Regions from separate parts of the Prevotella sp. Sow4_E9_plate genome, predicted to be linked through region 2. Evidence: riboswitches for the same ligand, from Rfam matches in the RefSeq annotation. Region 2 holds a riboswitch; the other holds the start of a gene.
What was found. Region 2 has a riboswitch for S-adenosylmethionine ahead of ACTQ53_RS02210 (hypothetical protein). Riboswitches for the same ligand answer to the same signal wherever they lie in the genome.

Region 1 (3,152 bases), 100 kb from region 2:
AACATTAAGATTATAAATATTTCAACTTACAGTATCCCTTTTATTGCATATAACGTTTATTATGAATATTATTGGACAGGTGAAAATGAAGATGGAATACCTGACAATGGTACTTTAAAAGGCGAAAAAAAATTATCATCCCATCATACGATGATAGTATTCAAAAGCTACCTTCGTTTGATAGCTATAGCATGTTCTATGACAGCGATTTATATATCAAGGAATCGATAGAAGGTAAATATGAAACCGACTTTGATGTAAACATTAGTAAATGTGAAGAGACTCCTAATGAAATTTGGAATAGATTAGGGAAAGAACAATTTTCAAGCAGTATCCGCAGCATGAATCCTTGGTATGATGAGTCTGTAATCTCTAAATTGCAAGACGATGGCGTTCCTATAACTATTCCATTTTACGTTATACATTTCAACCTAGATAGGAAGGAAAATTATTTCTATGTAGACGGACTTGGAAAAGACCGTACCCTCAGTAGTATTCGTACGCATAAATTAAAAACATTAGAAGAACGAGTTGCTCATTACAAAAACTTTGAAAAATATTTAAAGCAAGAAGATTTTGGCTTAACAGAAAATCAGAAGGAGAAATTACTAAAGATGTATTATCCTTCATCTGCCATTGGGGTTTTAGAAAAGAAGAAAGAAAATTTTGAAAAGAAGAAAGAAGAAAAGAAGGAAGAAGAAATTAAAACTAAGAGTATGGAAAATCGTGTTTAACCATATTTTTAGTGGTCGCTTGCTTTATAATTGCAGTTATAGGATTAATACAATATAGCAATCACGCAAAACAAGTTGAATTAGAAGAATACAATGCAGAGATGGCAGAAAAGCATGTAAGAGATTCTATCGAACATGAAAAGGCAATGCAGCAGCAAAAAGAAGAAAGAAAAAAAAGAAATTATAGACCTTCTGCTCCTACACCATCTTTTTCTGATGTTGAAGTTATAGGATTACCCAATGGAATTAAACAAATTCGTATGACAAGCGAAAAAGAGAATTCTATATACGAATTTAACAAACAGGGATTTCTTATCAGCGTTAAGTGCAATAGAGACTATACTACCTTTACTTCTTCTCACAGTTACACCATAAAACAAGGGAAACTAATATCACAGGATGGTAAAGAGGTGGAGTATAACAAGGTTAGCGCAAATGAAGATATTATTTCCTGTGACAACTACACATTGTGCAATGTTACATATGACAGCAAGAACCGTATTGTAAAAATCAAAGATGAATACGACACAAGTACATTTGCCTATGACGAAGAAAATAATGCTCACGAAGAAAGAGAAGATATTTGGGGAAACGCTAAAACGGAAGAAAAAATGTCAATACCTATTTTAGACATCATCGGGAGTTCGATTTACATACCTAAAAATTGGGAAGACAAAATAACTTCTTCAGACGAGCAAGGCAGACCAACAGAGATTGTTTACGATGGACTTCTACACAAAGAGACTGTCAAAATAACATATTGGTAATATTGAAATACAGATTTATGGAGGCTGCTTCTGGCAGCCTCTTTCCATATAACAAGACCCCATATCCAAATCATTTGATAAGCACAAATACTATTTAGCAGAACTCTAAACTAATCATCGTTAACTTTTCTTAGCACAATCTTTTCGTTTTTCTCAGAATAAGAACGTAATTTTGCAACCGCTTTCCAAAATGGGGAGTTGTTCTTTTATTTATTGACAAGCATCAAGAGACTGTTTAAATACAGAACCAACCGAGCAGATTAGCCATTGCCACGGTGGTAAAATAGATGTGAGTTTAAGGCTTGATTATTCATCTTTAAATTAAAATTTTATGGCAACATCAAAAACATCAGAAATCATCTTAGGTCGTGTGGAGTACATCAACGCTTCACACTTTAACTGTTTGTCGTTCTCCAAGACTTCTGACTTGGTGAATGGCATTAACATGCGTCTCAGTAATATGGCAGGTGGCTATCCGTTTTCATTCGGAGACATAACTTGGCGTGATAGTGAGACGCTTTATTTGTGCGGTGAGTTTTCGGACTCATCTGACGAACATCGGGCTATACAGGAGGAAATGCACCGACAGACAAGCGGCTTTGCAGCCAAACGCTTTGTCAAGAACAAATACAAGAGATTCATCCGTAGTGACTTCTCGACATTTCGCATACAGTGGATGCTTTACGTAGTATGGCAGAAGTGCAAGGATAATGCGGATTTTGCCAAGATGCTCTTGCAACTACCAAATGACGCTATCATTATCGAGGACACAACCATACAACATTGCGACACAAAGGAAGTTTGGGGATGCACCAACTTTGAGTTGGCTGCAAGAAGAGCAGAGGTTAAAAAGGAAACCATCAAACAGGCTAAGGCAGACTATCCAAACATATCCAAGGCTGCTTTGAAGCGTTTGGTAAACAGTGAGACTTGCAAAGTCAATGGCATTGGAACGTTTGTCGGTCAGAATAACTTAGGAAAGATTCTCATGATTTGCCGTGATTGTCTTATACAAGGCGTAGAACCACCAATAGACTACGCTCTTTTGGAGTCAAAAGACATTCACATCATGGGCAAACGCCTCACGTTCCCAACCAACAACACACCAATGTCTAACTTACATATAGTGGCATGAAAATTAGCAATACAATCAAAATAAAGAGTGGCAAGGAGTTAAAGCTCTATGGCGGCCAAAAGCACAGTAACAAGAATACCATAAGGTATTTTTGCGAACATGCTGATTTCTTTTACGAACATAGAGAGTTCATTTTCGATAACAGCCGTATGTTTTTGATACCTGTATATCAAGACAGAGATTTCATATACACTTTAGGTGGTTTATTGGAATGGTTGGAAAGTATTACACAAGTGGCTACCATATCGGAGGTAATCAAAGATGTTCTTTTTCAAAAAGACAATTCCGACAGGCTAAGTCGCTTAAAGCAACACTGTAGCCGATACAGCAAGGCAGCAGGAGAATACGAACATCTTACGCTCAAAAACGTTCATGATACAATTACATCATTAGTCAAACAAAGAGAGCATAATTTGGCTGAAAAAAGGATATGGAGTCCATATATAGACAACATCGAATTGCTTTATGAGCATCGAAATGAAATTCTTGCTCATAAGGAATGGGCAATGGCTACAA
Region 2 (3,152 bases):
ACGAGGATCTGTTTTTTGGAGGAATGGTAGCTTGCTTTGTTCTTTTATGTCTGAACTGTGTATTCTTTATCTATAAGATATACCAGTTGAGAAACCTGGTAGAACTAGAGGATCCTGAGCCAGCTATCAAAAACGAGAAACTCTTGACCATCGGTGTGTTGGTATTGACGATAATTTTAGGATTTGTGATGCATCTACTGCCGATTTGGGATTGTATGCCAAAGATATTAAGTGGATTTTTAAGAGGAATCCTCGTCATAGCAATGGTAGTAGGAATCGTCTGGGTATGCAAGAGATACTTCGGCCTTTTCCGTGAAATAGAAAAAGACGCCTCCGATTCTTTCAAAAAATAGAGGCGACTTCGATTTATTGCAACGATTCTTTATTCCCCGATAATCGTTGCGATGAGGTGTCGGCTTCCGCCTCCTTCTCTGAATTCACAGAGGTAAATTCCCTGCCAGGTACCAAGGTTCAGTCTTCCGTTGGTAATAGGAATGGTGAGCGATACCCCCACCATGCTCGATTTGGCATGCGCCGACATATCCGTAGGTCCTTCATCCTGGTGCAGATATCTTGGGTCACCATCCGGAACCAGTCTTTCGAAGATACCCTTTAAATCATGTCTCACATCAGGGTCGAAGTTCTCGTTCAGCGACAATCCGCAACTGGTATGTCTTACGAAGAGATTCAGTATCCCTGTCTTAGGCAGTGCCGGCAAGTTCCTCATCACCTCGTTGGTTACGAGATGAAAGCCGCGAGGAAGCGGGCGCAATGAAAATTCAACTTGCTGTATCATATCATTCTTTGTTTTTATATTTCTACTGTTTGTATCTTTCTGATTGTCAATTTACAAAGGTAATTATAATTTTATTATTATAATACTATTATAATGCAAATATAGGAAAGTTTAACCATTTAAGGGAATCTCCTTCAATCAAGTCGAGTATATCTCTTCTTATCAAGTCGGGTATTTTCTTGCTATCTGCTACCCCGAAAAAACTTCTTCTTTAGAAGAAGGAAAAAAACAGGAAAAAATAATCCCGAAAAAATTTGGTGGTTTCAGAATAATGATGTACTTTTGCACCCGAAATCAAGCATTAAGAGTTGCCCAGTTGCGGCACACCAACCGAGTTTCGCATAGAGATAACCACGGTGGTAAAAGAATGTGTAAGTGTTTAACAACTTAAAATAATTATCTTTATGAATCCAAATTCAGATTTAAAGAACAATGAGAGTGTAATGGCAGCTAATGCCGAGTCATCAACAATTAAGACAGCTGATGCCGAGTCAAGAATTTCAGAGTATGCAGCCCGTTTTGCCGCTTACAGCGATGAGCATTTGAAGCAGACCGTGGATCACGAGCGCAAGGTTCGTGGTTGGGGCAGCGAGCGCAGTTACTTCCTCGCCGCCTTGCGAGGTGAGTGCGAGAAGCGAGGCATTGATTACTGCTAATCAAGCCCCATCTGTGTAAATCTGTGGGAGCTTATGACTTGAATTCCTCGATGAAGGGTTGCAGGTTTCCACCTCTTGGCGAGTTATGGTCTTCAAGGATGGCGAAGGCGATGAGCTTGTACTTGTCCTTGAACTCCTTCTCGTCGATGACTTCGTGAAACAGTCTTGCGATATGTTTCGGAGGATTGTGGAAGGCACCGCAACCGAATGCACCGAGCACGATGCTGTCGTGTCCGTTCAGCAGACCGATACGCAGCATCGTCCTCATTTTGTTCTTTGTCAATGCGGCATCTTCTTCACAGATGTTCCCATCTCTATCTAAATCAGGATGATTGATGGCGGCTACTGCCACGAACGACATATAGTAAGGAGTATCGAGCAAGGCAAAGTTATCCTTGGCTCCAGCCCTGAATACGGTAGCGTCTGGCACATAGATACCTCCGAATCTCACAGGCATCGGATATTGGAACTTGCTTTTCTCCAGACCGTAATCCTCGGCATATTCCGCATAGCGATACATAGAGAGAAAGAGGTTGGTGCTGCGGAAGAGGCTTTCCTCCTGTGCCCGGCTTCCGTTCTTCACGCCACCACCCGGGTTGCGCCGGCTTGCCAGGTTGAGAACCACGGGATTGTATCCTTCCTGTTGCAACTGATGACCGCAATGGATGCTGTCGTCATTCTTCACTATAATCTTGGTGGAACCTTCTGCAAGACTAGGTACATTAGAAGCATCCAGTGGTTTGGTATAGAATCTGCTTCCCCTCAGCATCTTCGTGTTGTCGAGCAGTTTCACTTCCTCCCCATTCTCAGATGTGTAATGTCCCTTCAGTACAATATCTATAGTTTGCTGATACACGTCAGCCAGTTGTCTTCTGTCGTTTATCATGATTTCTTCTGTTTATTTTGTTTGTGTCACTAAAAATCCGTTTTTTTTGGCAAAATTATAAGTTTTCTTTGTATTCTCCAAACTTTTATATATAAAATATGTGGTATTCTCGATATTTCTTTGTAAATTTGCCCACAAAAGAAAAATATATAATTATGGAAGGACAAACAAAACTTTCTGCCGGACAGATAGGCATATTGATTAATGCCCGTATCAAAGATATGGCAATGTGGCTGATGGAAGACTTCAAGTATTCTCTTGAAGAAGCTTTAGATTGTGTTTATAATTCAGAGTTATTCGAGAAACTTCAGGATTTAGAGACAGGGCTATATTATCAGAGTTCTGGCTACAACTATGAGTTGCTGAAGGAGGAAATTAAATATGGAAAGGTAGGTTGAGAATTATGGAATTAGAAAGTAAGACTTATTACATTATATATTGTGTGAGCCAATTTGCACAGCGGTTTGGCATATCTTTGAAGCAATCCTATGCTTATCTGAAAAGGCATAAGGGATTGGATTTTTTGTATGAATGTTATGGAGCGGAGCATCTTCTTTCTTTAGATGATGCAGTGGATGATTTGGCTGTTATTTGTCATAGGAATGGAGGGGCTTTGGTATGATAGAGTTGTATCATGGATCCAATCTGTTTATAGACAAGATTGATTTTACTAAGTGTAAGCCTTATAAGGATTTTGGGCAAGGTTTTTATCTGACGGATATTTTTCCGCAGGCAATGGAGATGGCAATCAAGCGAACTCGTATTGTTGGCTCAGGTTCTCCTGTCGTAACAAAATTCTTGTTTGACGAGAAAC

Region 1: linked by a shared signal. The riboswitch ahead of ACTQ53_RS01835 (NADAR family protein) and the one ahead of ACTQ53_RS02210 (hypothetical protein) in region 2 are both predicted to bind S-adenosylmethionine.

The regions. Positions count from the first base shown of each region.
Region 1 is NZ_JBQKLN010000003.1:16,664-19,815, reverse strand. It holds gene ACTQ53_RS01850 (hypothetical protein) at 1-231, shown strand, start outside; gene ACTQ53_RS01845 (hypothetical protein) at 192-734, shown strand; gene ACTQ53_RS01840 (hypothetical protein) at 836-1,501, shown strand; SAM-I-IV-variant riboswitch at 1,717-1,840, shown strand; gene ACTQ53_RS01835 (NADAR family protein) at 1,833-2,636, shown strand; gene ACTQ53_RS01830 (hypothetical protein) at 2,633-3,152, shown strand, end outside.
Region 2 is NZ_JBQKLN010000003.1:116,795-119,946, forward strand. It holds gene ACTQ53_RS02200 (hypothetical protein) at 1-353, shown strand, start outside; gene ACTQ53_RS02205 (secondary thiamine-phosphate synthase enzyme YjbQ) at 383-796, opposite strand; SAM-I-IV-variant riboswitch at 1,090-1,201, shown strand; gene ACTQ53_RS02210 (hypothetical protein) at 1,201-1,452, shown strand; gene ACTQ53_RS02215 (TIGR02452 family protein) at 1,484-2,338, opposite strand; gene ACTQ53_RS02220 (hypothetical protein) at 2,494-2,736, shown strand; gene ACTQ53_RS02225 (DUF3791 domain-containing protein) at 2,742-2,960, shown strand; gene ACTQ53_RS02230 (DUF3990 domain-containing protein) at 2,957-3,152, shown strand, end outside.